DNA from 2 places in the Arthrobacter sp. Ld5 genome. Region 2 is predicted to be linked to the other one. Evidence: predicted binding sites of a transcription regulator. Region 2 holds the regulator's gene; the other holds the start of a gene.
What was found. The regulator HrcA, encoded in region 2, represses chaperone genes, less so after heat shock. The targets are predictions, from matches to a motif close to TTNGCACTCGNNNNNNNCGAGTGCNAA.
Positions count from the first base shown of each region.

Region 1 (7,501 bases), on a different contig from region 2:
GATCGACTCCATGATGTGCTTGCGGGACAGCCCGACGTCGTTGTGGCCCTTGGGCCCGGTGGGCCCCCACACCTTCGTGAAGATCTCGAGCGACTGGCGCCGCTCGCCCTTGAGGGCTTCGCCGAGGACCGTCTCCGCGGCGGTGTTCGCGTACACGTCCGCGGTGTCGAACGTGGTGATGCCGACGTCGAGCGCCGCACGCACGCACTGGGTGGCGACGTCGTTCTCCACCTGCGATCCGTGGGTGAGCCAGTTGCCGTACGTGATTTCCGAGATCTTGAAGCCGCTGTTGCCGAGGTATCTGAAGTCCATAGCGCCGATGCTAACCACCCGGACGGGCCGAGTACAGGAAACCCGGTTCCTGAGGCAACCAATGCGTCATACGACGTGGAGGGGTAGTGCGCAGCCGCTAGACTTGTGCGCGTCCTTCGGTAGCCACCACCAGTGAATGAGGAATCTTGGTCGACTTCAGCGCTCGCTTCGCCACCGGGACGGAGCAGCGGGATTGGGATTCGCTCGTGACCGCGAACCCCGGCGGGGGCAACATGCTCTCCTCCCTCGCGTTCGCGGAGGTGAAGTCCCACCACGGGTGGCGGCCGCGTTTCGTGGTCCTCGACGGCCCCGGGTACACCACCCACGCCCTCGTCCTGGAGAAGAAGGTTCCCGTCATCGGCGCCCTCTGGTACCTGATCAAGGGCCCGTCGGTCACCGAGGCGGCCCACGTGCCCGCCGCGGCACGCGCCGTCGCCGACCTCGCCCGCAGGGAGGGGCACAACGTCTTCGCGATCAAGGTGGAACCGGATCTCGTGGACGGCCAGGAGGTGCGGGAGGCGCTGCGGTCGGCGGGACTCGTCAAGACCTTCAACCTGCAGCCCAACGACAGCACGGCCGTCCTGGACACCACGCCGGACGAGAACCAGCTCCTCCGCAATCTCTCCTCGCGCGGCCGCAACGCCGTCCGCAGAGCCCTCCGGGAGGGCGTCGAGGTCCGGCGCATGGAGCCGACGCAGGAGACCTTCCAGGCGATGTACTCGCTCATGGCGCACATCGAGGACCGCTCGGCCGCGCGGATGCGCTCCTTCGAGTACTACAGCCGCTTCTGGCAGAACTTCGTCGACGCCGGGCAGGGCCGCTTCTACTTCGTGTACGAGGACGGTCAGCCCTCGGTCGGCGCCTTCGTGGTCAACTACGGCTCGAAGGGCACCTACAAGGACGGCGGGTCCCGTCCGGGCAGGACCCAGTACGGGGACTCGCATCTCGTGCAGTGGCAGGCCATCACGGACCTCAAGGACGAGTTCGGGATCGTCGAGTACGACTTCTGCGGCACCCCGCCGAGCGACCGGCTGAAGGACAAGGACCATCCGCACCACGGCCTGGGACTGTTCAAGACGAGTTTCACCAAGACCGTGACGGACTACGCCGGGTGTTACGACCTCGTCGTCAGCGGCTGGAAATATCGTGTGTGGAACACGATCGCGGAGCGTGTGGCGCGCCAGATCTACTGGCGACGCACGCATCAGCCGTTCTACTGAGCAAGGGCCCGCAGAGGGCGCGGTGATCGACGCATGAAAGGCCGCTGTGACAGACGGTTCGACCTCGGCGGATGGCGCCCAGCCCCCTGATCCGTCCCCCGTGGCGGAGGCGCTCCCGGTGATCCGGCGCCCCTTCGACCCGTCCGACGACGAGAAGCGGAAGCTGGCGGCCGGCACGGGAGGAGCCGGCAGGAAGGGCACCAGGCCCGCGGCGCCGCCGAAGCGCCCGGCGTCGGAACAGAGGAGCCCGCGGGCGGGCCGCCAGCGGCAGCCCGTCACGACGCCCACGGATGCGCTGCCCACGACCCCGCGGAGCGTCCCGTCGTCGAGCCGGTCCAACGCGGCGGCCCGCAACGTGCTCCGCCGCCTCGTGCAGGGCGAGGCGCCACCCACCCAGGCCATGAGCATCGTCGAGCGACTCGCCGGCAGCCCCTACGCGAACCCCACGATCCAGGTCGCCGGCCCCGACGCCGGTGCCCGCAAGGCCCTCGACTTCGCCCTGAACCTCGCCGAGACCATGTTCCGGTACGGCGCGGGCGCCCTCGAGGTGGAGACGAGCATCATCGCGGTCACGGCAGCCTTCGGCCTCGACCACATCGAAGTGGACATCACCAACCAGTCGGTGATCATCAACTACTCCGCGAAGGACCAGACGCCTACGACGGTGCTGCGGGTGGTCCGCTCGTGGACGAACAACTATGCGGGACTCACGGCCATCCACCGGCTCGTCTCCGACATCGCCGACGGCGGGGTCTCCCGGACCGAGGCCGCCCAGCGGCTCGAGGAGATCACCCACCGGCCCAAACCCTTCCCCCGCTGGATGGTGACCGCCGCGTTCGGCATCTTCTCGGCGGCGATCGTGGCGTTCGTCGGCGGGACCCTGCTGGGTTCGCTCGTGGGCTTCATCAGCTGCATCCTGGTCGACCTGGTCAGCCGCAAGCTGGGGGAGTGGCGCGTACCCGAGTTCTTCTCCGTCGCCACGTCGGCCGCGCTGGTCACCCTGATCGCGATGCTGTTCTGGTGGCTGCAGGTGCCCATCACCCCGGCGCTGGTGGTGGTGGGCGGCATCCTGCTGCTCCTGCCCACCGGCCGCCTCGTCTCGGCCACCCAGGACGCCATCAACGGGTTCCCGGTCACGGCCGCGGGCCGGTACCTCTCGGCGATCCTCGTCTTCGCAGCCCTCGTGTCCGGCATCGCCGTCGCCCTGGTCGCCGGAGCGGCCCTCGGGATCCCCGAGCTCGACGTGTTCGAATCGACCGGCAACCTGTACCCGTGGCCCGTGGTGGCGGCGCTGACGTTCGTGGCGGTGGCCATGATCTGCATCGCGGAACAGACCGACGTGAAGCTCGTGGTCCCCACGTCGCTCGTCGCCGTCGCCGGGTACCTCCTGATGGTCGCCGCCGTTGCAGCGGGCGTCGGGTACCGGCTGGCGCCGGCCCTCGCGGCGATCCTGATCGGCGCGCTCTCGCGGGTCGTGGCGCTCCGGCTCGGCGCACCCCAGCTCGTCGTCGCCGTTCCCGCCGTACTGTTCCTCTACCCCGGACTGTCCATCTTCCGCTCGATGTACATGCTGACCACCGAATCGGAGATCGCCTCCGACGGCGCGCTCGGCCTCTTCAACGCCCTGACCGTGGTGCTCGCGATCGCCGCGGGGGTGGTCCTCGGTGACAATCTGGCGCGACCGTTCACGCGCAAGCTCAGCACCGACGAGCGGCAGCGGAACCGGCGCCGGTAGCCGGGCACCTCGCCGCCGCGGCGCGACGGCACGCGGGTCCGACGTCGGCCGGCGTCCGTCAGGCGTCGGGCCGGGCGTGGCCCTCCGACCGCGTGCGCGTCCAGTCGATGGGACCGGCGCCCTGCCGGGCCAGGAGCTCGTTGGTGCGGGTGAAGGGCCGGGACCCGAAGAAGCCCCGGGAAGCCGAGAGCGGGCTGGGGTGCGCCGACTCGATCGTGGGCGTGGTGCCGAGCAGCGGCTTCAGGCGGAGCGCGTCCTTGCCCCACAGGATGGCCACGAGCGGCCCGCCGCGCGCCACGAGCGCGCGGATGGCGGCTCCGGTCACCTCCTCCCACCCCCACCCACGGTGCGACGCCGCCTCGCCGGCGCGGACGGTCAGCACGCGGTTGAGCAGGAGGACGCCCTGCTCGGCCCACCCGGAGAGGTCACCCGACGCAGGCGGCTGCGCGCCCGTGTCGGCGGCGAGCTCGCGGTAGATGTTCCCGAGGCTCCGGGGAATCGGCCGGGTCCGCGGATCGACGGCGAAGCTGAGCCCGACGGCGTGGCCGATCGTCGGGTAGGGATCCTGCCCCACGATGACCACCCGGACGCTGTCCAGCGGGGTGGTGAAGGCACGGAGGATCAGGGACGCGTCCGGCAGGACCCGTCGCCCGGCGTCGAGTTCGTCCGTCAGGGACGCCGCGAGGCGGTGGAGGACCGGCTCCACCGGCCCGAGCGCCGCCGCCCAGTCGGCGGACACCAGGTCCCCGATCCGGGCCGGAGCGGCGAAGGGGAAGGCGGGCGTCCCCTGCGCCTGCCGGACGCCGTTCCCGGAGCCGGTGGCGCCGGTCGCGTCGTCCGCAGGGGTGTCCGGCAGGTCGAACAGGGTGGGGTCGCCAGGGATCATGACCCTATTCTCGCCCGGGCGGACGGAGGGGGCCGTCCGAATGACAGTGGTGTGGTTCCCTACTACCATGGGGTGACAGTTATGCCCGCTGACGGAAGGCGACAGGGGAAATGGCCGAGCCACAGCGGCATTCGGACGACGCGACGTCCGGGACGGACGACCGGCTGACCCTGGGCGACCGCGAGCAGCGGATGCTCGCCCTCGAACGCGAATGGTGGAAGTACTCCGGGGCAAAGGAGCAGGCCATCCGTGATCTCTTCAGCATGTCCGCCACCCACTACTACCAGGCGCTCAATGCGCTTATCGACACCGAGGCGGCCCTCGCCCACGATCCGATGCTCGTCAAGAGACTGCGGCGCCTCCGGTCCACCCGTCAGAAGGCGCGCTCCGCCCGCCGGCTCGGCGCGGACATCTAGCACGTCCCGCCATCCCCGACGAGCGAAGGACCACCTCCACCCATGACCGATCACCCGCGGGACGAATTCGACGGCGTCCCGGCATCGTCCGCGCGCCAGGGGGTCCACCGCGAACGGCTCGTCCCGGCACGCTCCAGCGGGCTCGCACTCAAGATCGCCGTCGGGATCCTGGCCCTCCTGATCGGCCTGGCCGCGTTCTTCCTCCTTCCCCGTCTCGGCTTCCCGGGCGGAAGCGACGGCCTGGCGCCGCCGTCGAGCCCCGCCACCGCGACGGAGGGCGGCCGGGCGACGGCGGGCCCCTCGGGTGCGGCGTCCGCCGGTCCGACGGGCGGGCCGAGCGGGACGGCGACCGCCGATGCGTCCTCCGACACCGCGGACCGGGCCCAGACCGTCAATGTCCTCAACGGCACGGGTTCGCCGGGGCTGGCGACGGTGGCGGCAGCGCGGCTGTCGTCGGCCGGCTGGACGTCCGCCCTCCCCGGGAACTGGGCGGGCGCCCCCGTGGATGCCTCCGTCGTCTTCTACAACGGGGAGGACCAGCGTGCCGACGCGGAAGCCGTGGCTGCGGACCTCGACATCGCGAACCTCGTCGAGAGCGCCGACATCTCGCCGGCCATCTCGGTGGTCCTCGGTCCGGACTTCCAGTAGCAGGAGGGCGCGGGGGCCGTGCCGGTCCGGGGGCCTGCAGCGCGCCGGGGCGGCAGGGTCCGTGGCCCTGCCGCCCCTCTGGGCGGCCCCTCCACGGTGCCTGCTGCTAGACCCGGGATGAGACGCACCACGAGTGCACCCTCTGCCGCGACGCCCGGGTTAGGGAACAAAGACCCCTGATGAAGTTCTCTCAGGGCGGCGGTGTCTCGCGCCCGCACGGGGTTCGGCGGGGCTCGGGCGAGCCCGGGGCGGCGCCGGCTCACGGCGCCGGGGCGACGTGACGAGCGCCGTCGGACGGGTTGCACTCGGACGGTGGGAGTGCTAATTATGGAGTTAGCACTCGCGCGCGCAGACTGCTAAAAGTGTGCGTGGCGCGTGAAGCAGGCAAACCTCTGTGGTGGGGGTGGGGCAGGAGCGTGAAAGAGATCGTTCCGGCACCATCCGGCCGTCGCGGGCACCACACGCAGGCAAGCATTCACATGCTGAAATGCAACCGTCCCGAAAGGACCTAAGCCGTTATGGCCAAGATCATTTCTTTTGATGAAGAGGCCCGCCGCGGCCTCGAGCGGGGCCTCAACATCCTCGCTGACGCCGTCAAGGTGACACTCGGCCCCCGTGGCCGCAACGTCGTGCTCGAGAAGAAGTGGGGTGCCCCCACCATCACCAACGACGGCGTGTCCATCGCCAAGGAGATCGAACTCGACGACCCGTTCGAGAAGATCGGTGCCGAGCTCGTCAAGGAGGTCGCCAAGAAGACCGACGACGTCGCAGGCGACGGAACCACCACCGCCACCGTGCTCGCCCAGGCCCTGGTCAAGGAAGGCCTGCGCAACGTCGCGGCCGGCGCCGACCCCCTGAGCCTCAAGCGCGGCATCGAGAAGGCCGTCCAGGCCGTCACCGAGGAGCTGCTCGCCTCCGCCAAGGAGATCGAGACCAAGGAGCAGATCGCTGCCACGGCCTCCATCTCGGCCGGTGACGACGAGATCGGCGCCCTGATCGCCGAGGCCCTCGACAAGGTGGGCAAGGAAGGCGTCATCACCGTCGAGGAGTCCAACACCTTCGGGCTGGAGCTCGAGCTCACCGAGGGCATGCGCTTCGACAAGGGCTACATCTCGGGCTACTTCGTCACCGACGCGGAGCGCCAGGAGACGGTCCTCGAGGATCCCTACATCCTCATCGTGAACTCGAAGATCAGCAACGTGAAGGATCTCGTCGCCGTCCTCGAGAAGGTCATGCAGTCGGGCAAGCCGCTGCTCATCATCGCCGAGGACATCGAGGGCGAAGCCCTCGCCACCCTGGTGGTCAACAAGATCCGCGGCACCTTCAAGTCCGTCGCCGTCAAGGCCCCGGGCTTCGGTGACCGTCGCAAGGCGCAGCTCGCCGACATCGCCATCCTCACCGGTGGCCAGGTCATCGCCGAGGAGGTCGGCCTCAAGCTCGAGACCGCCACCCTCGACCTGCTCGGCACGGCCCGCAAGGTCGTCGTCACCAAGGACGAGACCACCATCGTCGAGGGTGCCGGCGACGCCGACGCCATCGCCGGACGCGTGGCCCAGATCCGCGCCGAGATCGACAACTCCGACTCCGACTACGACCGCGAGAAGCTGCAGGAGCGCCTGGCCAAGCTGGCCGGCGGCGTTGCAGTCATCAAGGCCGGCGCCGCAACGGAGGTCGAACTCAAGGAGCGCAAGCACCGCATCGAGGACGCCGTCCGCAACGCGAAGGCCGCCGTCGAGGAAGGCATCGTCGCCGGTGGTGGCGTGGCCCTCATCCAGGCCGGCGCCAAGGCATTCGCGAACCTCGAGCTCACGGGCGACGAGGCGACCGGCGCGAACATCGTCCGCGTCGCCATCGACGCACCGCTGAAGCAGATCGCCTTCAACGCCGGCCTCGAGCCCGGCGTCGTCGTCGACAAGGTCCGCGGCCTGCCCGCCGGCCACGGCCTGAACGCGGCCACCGGCGAGTACGAGGACCTCCTCGCCGCCGGGGTCAACGATCCCGTGAAGGTCACCCGCTCGGCCCTGCAGAACGCAGCGTCGATCGCGGGCCTGTTCCTCACCACCGAGGCCGTCGTGGCCGACAAGCCGGAGAAGGCAGCCCCTGCCGGCGGCGGCGACGACATGGGTGGCATGGGCGGCATGGGCGGCTTCTAGTCCCCACCGCCTGCGCGGCACCCGCGCAGTGCAGACCACAGGGCGGCACTCCCGGACACGGGGGTGCCGCCCTGTGTGTGTCCGGTCGGCGTGCGGAGCCCGCGGCGGAACCGACGGCAGCACCCCGGGCG
Region 1 is NZ_JBPKBO010000003.1:229,754-237,254, reverse strand. Features, by position in the region: gene ACSGDB_RS02390 (aldo/keto reductase family protein) at 1-312, opposite strand, end outside; gene ACSGDB_RS02385 (lipid II:glycine glycyltransferase FemX) at 459-1,532, shown strand; gene ACSGDB_RS02380 (threonine/serine exporter family protein) at 1,579-3,267, shown strand; gene ACSGDB_RS02375 (uracil-DNA glycosylase) at 3,326-4,153, opposite strand; gene ACSGDB_RS02370 (DUF3263 domain-containing protein) at 4,264-4,569, shown strand; gene ACSGDB_RS02365 (LytR C-terminal domain-containing protein) at 4,612-5,217, shown strand; gene groL (chaperonin GroEL) at 5,736-7,370, shown strand.
Region 1: the regulator HrcA is predicted to act here: its motif matches at 5,551-5,577, upstream of groL (chaperonin GroEL).

Region 2 (7,501 bases):
CATAGCGAATCGGCCACGGCTTCGTATCGATCAGGTTTCAGTCGCTTCGGGCACCGGAATTCGCCCGGGGCGTGCGGCCGCGCTGTGCCAAGCTGAACCTCGTCCTCCTCGCGCGAGCCGTCCCCCGGCCGCGCCCGGCGGACTCCACGACACCCCCATCGCCGGGACCCGACGAGAGACCGGCGCGCACCCGACGGAAGGAGGCGAGCATGCACCGCGAGGACCCCCTGAAGAAGAACCGGCTGGGACTCGGCGGCATCCTCCTGGTGTCCGGTGGCGTGCTGCTGGGGAGCGCAGCCTTCCTCTTCCCCGAACTGGGACTGCTGGCGGGCAATGCGCAGATGGCACCCCTCCCGGATCCCCGTGCGACGACGCCGACCGAGGCAGCCACCACCGAGCCGCCCGCCGATGCGTCCGGGCAGGCCCTCAGCACGGGACCGTCGGACGCCGTCGGAGCACTCGTGCCCGTCTATTGGCTCGGCGACGGGGCCGGGGACGACGACGAGCGCCTCTTCCGCGAGTACCTGCCCGCACCCGGGGACTCCGCCGGCGATCCGATCGCCGACGCCGTCCGTCTCATGACCGCGGGGCAGCCGCTCGACCCCGACTACCACTCGTCCTGGCGGCCGGCGTCGTCGGTCAGTTCGTCCATCTCGACGAAGAACGTCATCACCCTCGACATCTCCTCGGATGCGTTCCCGCCGCGCCTCGACGAGGAGCAGGGCCGCCTCGCGCTGCAGCAGCTGGTGTACACGGCCACGGCGGCGGCGTCGGACGCGGGGCTCATCGCGGGCGGGGAGGCGAGCTCCGTGGTCGTCCTGGTCGACGGCGCGGCGCACTACCGCGCCTTCGGATCGATCGATCTCGGCGGGGAGTGGACGCGGGACGCCGCGACCCTCGCGCCGCTGTGGATCATCGATCCGCAGGAGGACACGCAGGCCGACGCCGGGAGCCTCACCGTCCACGGGGTCGGTCCGGCGTCGGAGGACGAACTGACCTGGCGGATCGATCGCAGCACCGACGGCTCGGCGGCGGGGGCCACGAGCCTCTTCCGGGACGGTTCCGTGGACGTCGCTCCCCAGGACGGCGCGCCGGGAGCCTACTCGTTCCCCGTGAACCTGCCGCCGGGCCGGTACGAGATCACCGTCTCGGTGCCCGGTGCTCCCCCCGGCGGCGCGGCGCCCGGGGACTCGAAGACCGTCGTCGTCCGATAGCCGAGGGCCGGAGCGCCCGCTACCAGCGCCCGAGCAGGTGGTTCAGCAGCGCGAGGGCCGCAGGGCCCGCCGTCGAGGAGCGCAGGACGTGCGGTCCGAGGCGTGCGGTTCGGGCCCCGGCGGCACACAGCTTCGCCAGCTCCGCCTCGCTGATGCCGCCCTCCGGTCCGACGACGACGGCCGTCGACGTCGCTGCCGGGGATCCGACGGCGAGCAGCGCGGACACGTGGTCGGTCAGCGGCCGGTCGGCGTCCTCGTGGAGGACGATCACGCGGTCGACGGTCGCCGCCCACGCGGCCAGGCGCGGGGTGTCCAGCACGGCGTGGACCTCCGGCACGAACGACCGGCGGGACTGCTTCGACGCGGCCCCCACGAGGGACGCCCACTTCTGCCGGCCCTTCTCGGCCTTGTCGCCGCGCCAGCGCACGATGCTCCGCTCGGCATGCCAGGGCACGACGGCGTCGACCCCGAGCTCCGTCGCCGCCTCCACGGCCTGTTCGTCGCGTCCGCCCTTCGCGAGCGCCTGGACGAGCACCAGCCGGTGCCGTGGCGCGGGCTCCTGGCCGGCCACCTCGACGGTGAGATCGACCGTGCCGTTGCCGACCGCGGTGATGACGCCACCGATCCGGTAGCCCGCGCCGTCGGAGACGTCGAGGCGCTCACCCTCACCGAGGCGGCGGACGATGGCCGCGTGGCGCCCCTCGTCCCCCCCGAGCGCGAACACGCTGCCGGGGGTCGCTGCACGGACCGCCTCGCCCGGCCCGAAGAACAGGGGACGCGTCATGTTCAGCGGTTTCCGAGCCGCTCCCGCAGGCGGGCGAAGACGCCGGAACCGCTGCTGGCCAGCTGGCCGTCGGTGTACTCCTCGTTGCGCAGCTCGGCCAGCTTGCGCAGGAGCTCCTCCTGCTGCGGGTCCACGTTGCGCGGGGTCTCCACATTGAGGTGCACCCGCAGGTCCCCCCTGCCCTGGCTCCGCAGATGCGTGACGCCCAGGCCCCGCAGGGTCAGGATCTCCCCCGGCTGCGTACCGGGCTTGATGTCGAGCTCCTGGTCGCCGTCGTAGGTGTCGAGGTGCACGGTGGTGCCGAGCGCCGCCGCGGTCATCGGGACGCTCAGCGTCACGTGCAGATCGTCGCCGTCCCGCAGGAAGGTGGAGTCGGTGGCGACCCGGATCTCGACGTACAGGTCGCCCTGCGGCCCGCCGGCGGTCCCCGCCTCACCCTGGCCGGCCAGCTGGATGCGCGTGCCGGTGCTGACGCCCGCGGGGACCTTGATGGTCAGCGTGCGGCGGGCGCGGACCCGTCCCTCGCCGCTGCACTCGTGGCAGGGGCTGGGGATGACGGTGCCGTAGCCCTGGCACGTGCCGCAGGGGGCGCTCGTCATGACCTGGCCGAGGATCGAGCGCACGGCCCGCTGGACCTGGCCCGACCCGCCGCAGATGTCGCAGGTCCGGGGCGAGGTGCCCGGCTGGCAGCAACTGCCGTCGCAGGTGGGGCAGGTCTCCGCCGTGTCCACCTCGATCTTCTTGTTGGTGCCGAAGACCGCGTCCTTCAGGTCGATGCGCACGTTGATGAGCGCGTCCTGGCCCCGGCGCGTCCGCGAGGGCGCGCCGGACTGCTGCCCGCCGCCGCCGAAGAAGGTCTCGAAGATGTCCTGGAAGGCGAAGCCGGAGCCCGAGTAGCCCGCGCCGTACCCGCTGTCCGTCCCGTTCTCGTTGCCGGTGGTGTCGTAGACCCGCCGCTTCTGGGGGTCGGACAGGACCTCGTAGGCGTGGCTGACGCGCTTGAACTCCTCCGACGCGTCCGGGCCCGGGTTGACGTCGGGGTGGAGCTTCCGGGCGAGCTTGCGGTACGCCTTCTTGATTTCCTCCCCGGTCGCACCCTGCGCTACACCGAGAACTTCATAGTGATTACTCACTCCTGCACATCACTTCCTGTTGAACGTTCTGTCGTCTGCTCACCGGCTGTGCCGGCGGAAAGGCCATGGTCGGCCCTGGGCGGCCGTCGACAACCCAGAACCGCGGCCCGCTGCCCCGTTATTCCTCGAGGATCCTCGAGAGGTAGCGGGCGACGGCGCGTACGGCCGCCATCGTGGTCGGGTAGTCCATCCGGGTGGGCCCGAGGATCCCGAGCTTCGCCCCGGCGTCCGGCCCGTACCCTGTCGCCACCACGGAGGCCTCCGACAGGCCTCCATAGGGATTCTCGCTCCCGATCCGCACCGAGATCCCGCGGGCGTCGTACTCCATCTCCGACAGCAGCCGGAGCATGACCACCTGCTCCTCGAGCGCCTCGAGGACGGGCCCGATGCTCAGGGGGAAGTCCCCGGTCGAGCGGGCCAGGTTGGCCGTGCCGGCGAGCAGGATGCGATCGTCCCGACCGAGCCCGGCAAGCTGCTCGAGCGCCTTCACGATCGTACCCCCGTGGGCGCGCAGCCCCGGAGGGAGCCGGGAGAGGGCGACGGCGAGCTCGCCCGGCAGGGCCGTGAGCTTCACCCCCGCCACGGCGGACAGGATGCGCTGCTTGAGCTCCGAAAGCTCCGACTCCTCGATGTCCGCGGTCGTCCGCACGATGCGCTGCTGCACCACGCCGTTCGTCGCGATCAGGACCACGAGGACCTGCTGCGGCGCCAGCAGCACGCATTCGATGTGCCGCACGGACGCCCCGCCGACGCGGGGGAACTGGACGACGGCCACCTGCTGGGTGATCTGCGCGAGCAATCTCACAGTGCGGTCCATGACGTCGTCGAGATCCTCGGCGCCCTCCAGGAGGGTCTGGATCGCCTTCTTCTCCGGCGCGGACAACGGTTTCACCTCGGAGATGCGGTCCACGAACAGGCGGTAGCCCTTGTCGGTGGGGATGCGTCCCGAGCTGGTGTGGGGGGCGGTGATCAGGCCCTCCTCCTCGAGGACGGCCATGTCGTTGCGGATGGTGGCCGAGGAGACCCCGAGCCGATGGCGGTCCACCAGGGCCTTGGACCCGACCGGCTCCCGGGAGTGGACGTAGTCCTCGACGATGGCCCGGAGCACCTCCAGGCGTCGCGGTTCACTCATTCCTGTGTCACCTCCGGATCCGTTCGTCTGGTCGCGCGGCGGGTGGTCCCGGCGGTTAGCACTCGACACACCCAAGTGCCAAGTCTAGTACGTCCGCGTGGATTGTTAGCATTGGGAGCCCGGGCTGCGGCAGACCGCCGGAGCCCCCGTGGGAAGGACGAACCGGGGATGGACTACGGCTGGGGAGCCCAGGACATATCGGCTCCGAAGCGGGTGGCGCTCCCGGATGTCCCCGTCGAGAAGGACCTGGTCCTCGAAGACGTGCAGAGTGGATTCGTCGGCGCGGTGATCCGGGTGGAGAAGTCCGGCGGACTCCACGTGATGGTGCTCGAGGACCGGCGTGGCACGACCCGGACATTCCGGCTCGGCCACGGCTTCCTCCTCGACGGCCGCCCGGTGCACGTCGTCGCGCCCGCCCCGGCCGCTGCCCGTGCGGCCGGCCCTGCCGCCGCACGCACCGCCTCCGGATCCGTCCGGGTCGAGAACGCGCGGGCGAGGACGGCGCGCGCGAGCAGGATCTGGGTGGAGGGCCAGCACGACGCCGAACTCGTCGAGAAGGTGTGGGGTGACGACCTGCGCCTCGAAGGGATCGTCGTCGAGCCGCTCCACGGCGTGGACGACCTGGAAGGCGCCATCCGTGCCTTCGGTCCCGGTCCGCAGCGCAGGCTCGGCATCCTCGTGGACCATCTGCTCCCGGGCACCAAGGAGTCCCGGATCGCCCAGCAGGCGATGACCGCCCCCGGGGCCCGCGGCAACGTGCTGATCGTCGGCCACCCGTACGTGGACGTATGGCAGGCCGTGAAGCCGGCGGCGCTGGGGCTGACGGCCTGGCCCGTGGTCCCTCGCGGCCAGGACTGGAAGACCGGCATCCTGGCCGGTCTCGGCTGGCCGCACCACGATCAGGCCGCCGTGGCCAACGGCTGGAAGCGCATCCTCGGTCGTGTCGTCACCTACGCGGATCTGGAACCGTCGCTGCTGGGCCGCGTGGAGGAAGTGATCGACTTCCTCACCGCAACCCCGGACCGTCCCTGAACAGGTCGGCGCCGCCACCGCGTATTCTTGGAGCACTCCGGGGGGAAGTTCCACGACAGCCAGCAAAGGAATCGACGTTGCCCAACACTGCCGACCGACAGCACCACGGACGGGACGGGTCGCAGCCCGCGTTCGAAGGCACTCCGGCCAACGCCCTCCCCCTGACGGCGTCGGAGGACCGCCAGTTCGCCACCCTGGCGCACTTCGGCGGGATCCTCGGGTTCATCCCGTCCCTGCTGATCTTCCTCATCTTCAAGGGTCGCGGCCCCTTCACGGCCCAGGAGTCGAAGGAGGCGCTGAACTTCACGCTCCCTCCCACGATCCTCGCGCTGGCCGCGTGGCTGCTCTCGCTCCTGCCGGTCGTCGGCGGGGTGTTCGCGGTCGTGAACGCGCTCATCTGGCTGACGATCACCGTCTTCTCGGTCAAGGCCGGCGTCCAGGTCAACCGTGGCCGGCCCTACCGCTACCCCCTGAATCTCCGCCTGATCCGCTGAGCGGCCCGGAGCACGCCTGACGGACCGGTCCGGCAGATCCGATCCGGTCAGTCGGGCAGCAGTCGGCGGACCACGGCATCCGCCAGCAACCGACCCCTGAACGTGAGGACCACCCGCCCTGCGAAGGCCGCGGCGGGCTCGACCAGACCGTCGGCGATGAGCCCGGCGACGGCGCGGCGCCCCGGCGCCGTCAGGGTGTCGGTGGCCAGCCCCTCCCGCAGGCGTACCCGCAGCATCACGTCCTCGACGTAGCGGTCCTCGGCCGAGAGGACCTCGCGCCCGGCCGCCGGGGAACGGCCCGCCGCCAGGGCGTCCGCATAGGGGCGCGGATGCTTCACGTTCCACCAGCGGGTCCCGCCGACATGCGAATGGGCTCCCGGACCTGCCCCCCACCAGTCGCTGCCACGCCAGTAGGCCAGGTTGTGCCGGCACGCGTCAGCGGGGGTGCGCGCCCAGTTGCTCACCTCGTACCACTGCAGTCCGCCCGCGGTGAGCAGCTCGTCCGCGAGCTCGTACTTGTCGGCGTGGTCGTCGTCGTCGATCGGCGGCACCTGTCCGCGGCGGATGCGCGAGGCGAGCTTCGTCCCGTCCTCGATGATGAGGGCGTAGGCCGAGATGTGGTCAGGCGCGTAGGACAGCGCCGTCGTCAGGGTGGTCCGCCAGTCCTCCAGGGACTCCCCCGGAGTGCCGTAGATCAGGTCGAGGCTGACGTGCAGCCCCGCTTCCCGGGCCCACTGCACGGCCTGCGGCACCCGTTCCGGGGAGTGGGTGCGGTCCAAGACGGCGAGGACGTGGGGTACCGCGGACTGCATCCCGAAGGAGACCCGGGTGAAGCCCGCCTCCCTGAGCACGCGCAGCGATTCGGGCGTGACCGAGTCCGGGTTCGCCTCGGTGGTCACCTCCGCGTCGGGCGCCAGGGTCCACTGGTCGCGGGCGGCCCGCAGGATCGCGGCGAGGTCCTCCGCCGGGAGCAGCGTGGGCGTCCCGCCCCCGAAGAAGACCGTCGCGAGCGGTCGGGACGGCACCCCGGAGGCCTCCAGCGCCCGGGCTCCGAGCGCGAGTTCGGCGAGGACGGAGCCGGCGTAGGCGTCCTGCGACGCGCCGCCGCCGAGCTCGGTCGCCGTGTACGTGTTGAAGTCGCAGTAGCCGCACCGCACCGCGCAGAACGGGATGTGGACGTAGAGGCAGAAGGCGCGGTCGACGGCGCCCTCGGCCGCCGAGGACGGCAGGACGCCGTCCTCCGGCGCCGGGAGGCCGAGCGGCAGGGCGCTAGGCACGACGTCCCGAACGGTTGTGCGTCACTTCTTGGCTTTGTCCTTCGACTCGTCGGAGGACAGGGCCGCGATGAAGGCCTCCTGGGGCACTTCCACGCGCCCCACCATCTTCATGCGCTTCTTGCCCTCCTTCTGCTTCTCGAGCAGCTTGCGCTTGCGAGAGATGTCGCCGCCGTAGCACTTGGCGAGGACGTCCTTGCGGATCGCACGGATACTCTCCCGGGCGATGATCCGTGCCCCGATCGCCGCCTGGATGGGCACCTCGAACTGCTGGCGCGGGATGAGCTCGCGGAGCTTGCCCGTCATCATCACGCCGTAGGCGTAGGCCTTGTCGCGGTGGGTGATGGCGCTGAACGCGTCCACCTGCTCCCCCTGCAGGAGGATGTCGACCTTCACCAGGTCGGACACCTGATCACCGTCGGCCTTCCAGTCGAGGGA
Region 2 is NZ_JBPKBO010000018.1:29,689-37,189, reverse strand. Features, by position in the region: gene ACSGDB_RS08850 (GerMN domain-containing protein) at 210-1,214, shown strand; gene ACSGDB_RS08845 (16S rRNA (uracil(1498)-N(3))-methyltransferase) at 1,234-1,998, opposite strand; gene dnaJ (molecular chaperone DnaJ) at 2,001-3,131, opposite strand; gene hrcA (heat-inducible transcriptional repressor HrcA) at 3,250-4,263, opposite strand; gene ACSGDB_RS08830 (DUF3097 family protein) at 4,432-5,295, shown strand; gene ACSGDB_RS08825 (DUF4870 domain-containing protein) at 5,373-5,789, shown strand; gene hemW (radical SAM family heme chaperone HemW) at 5,837-7,066, opposite strand; gene lepA (translation elongation factor 4) at 7,088-7,501, opposite strand, start outside.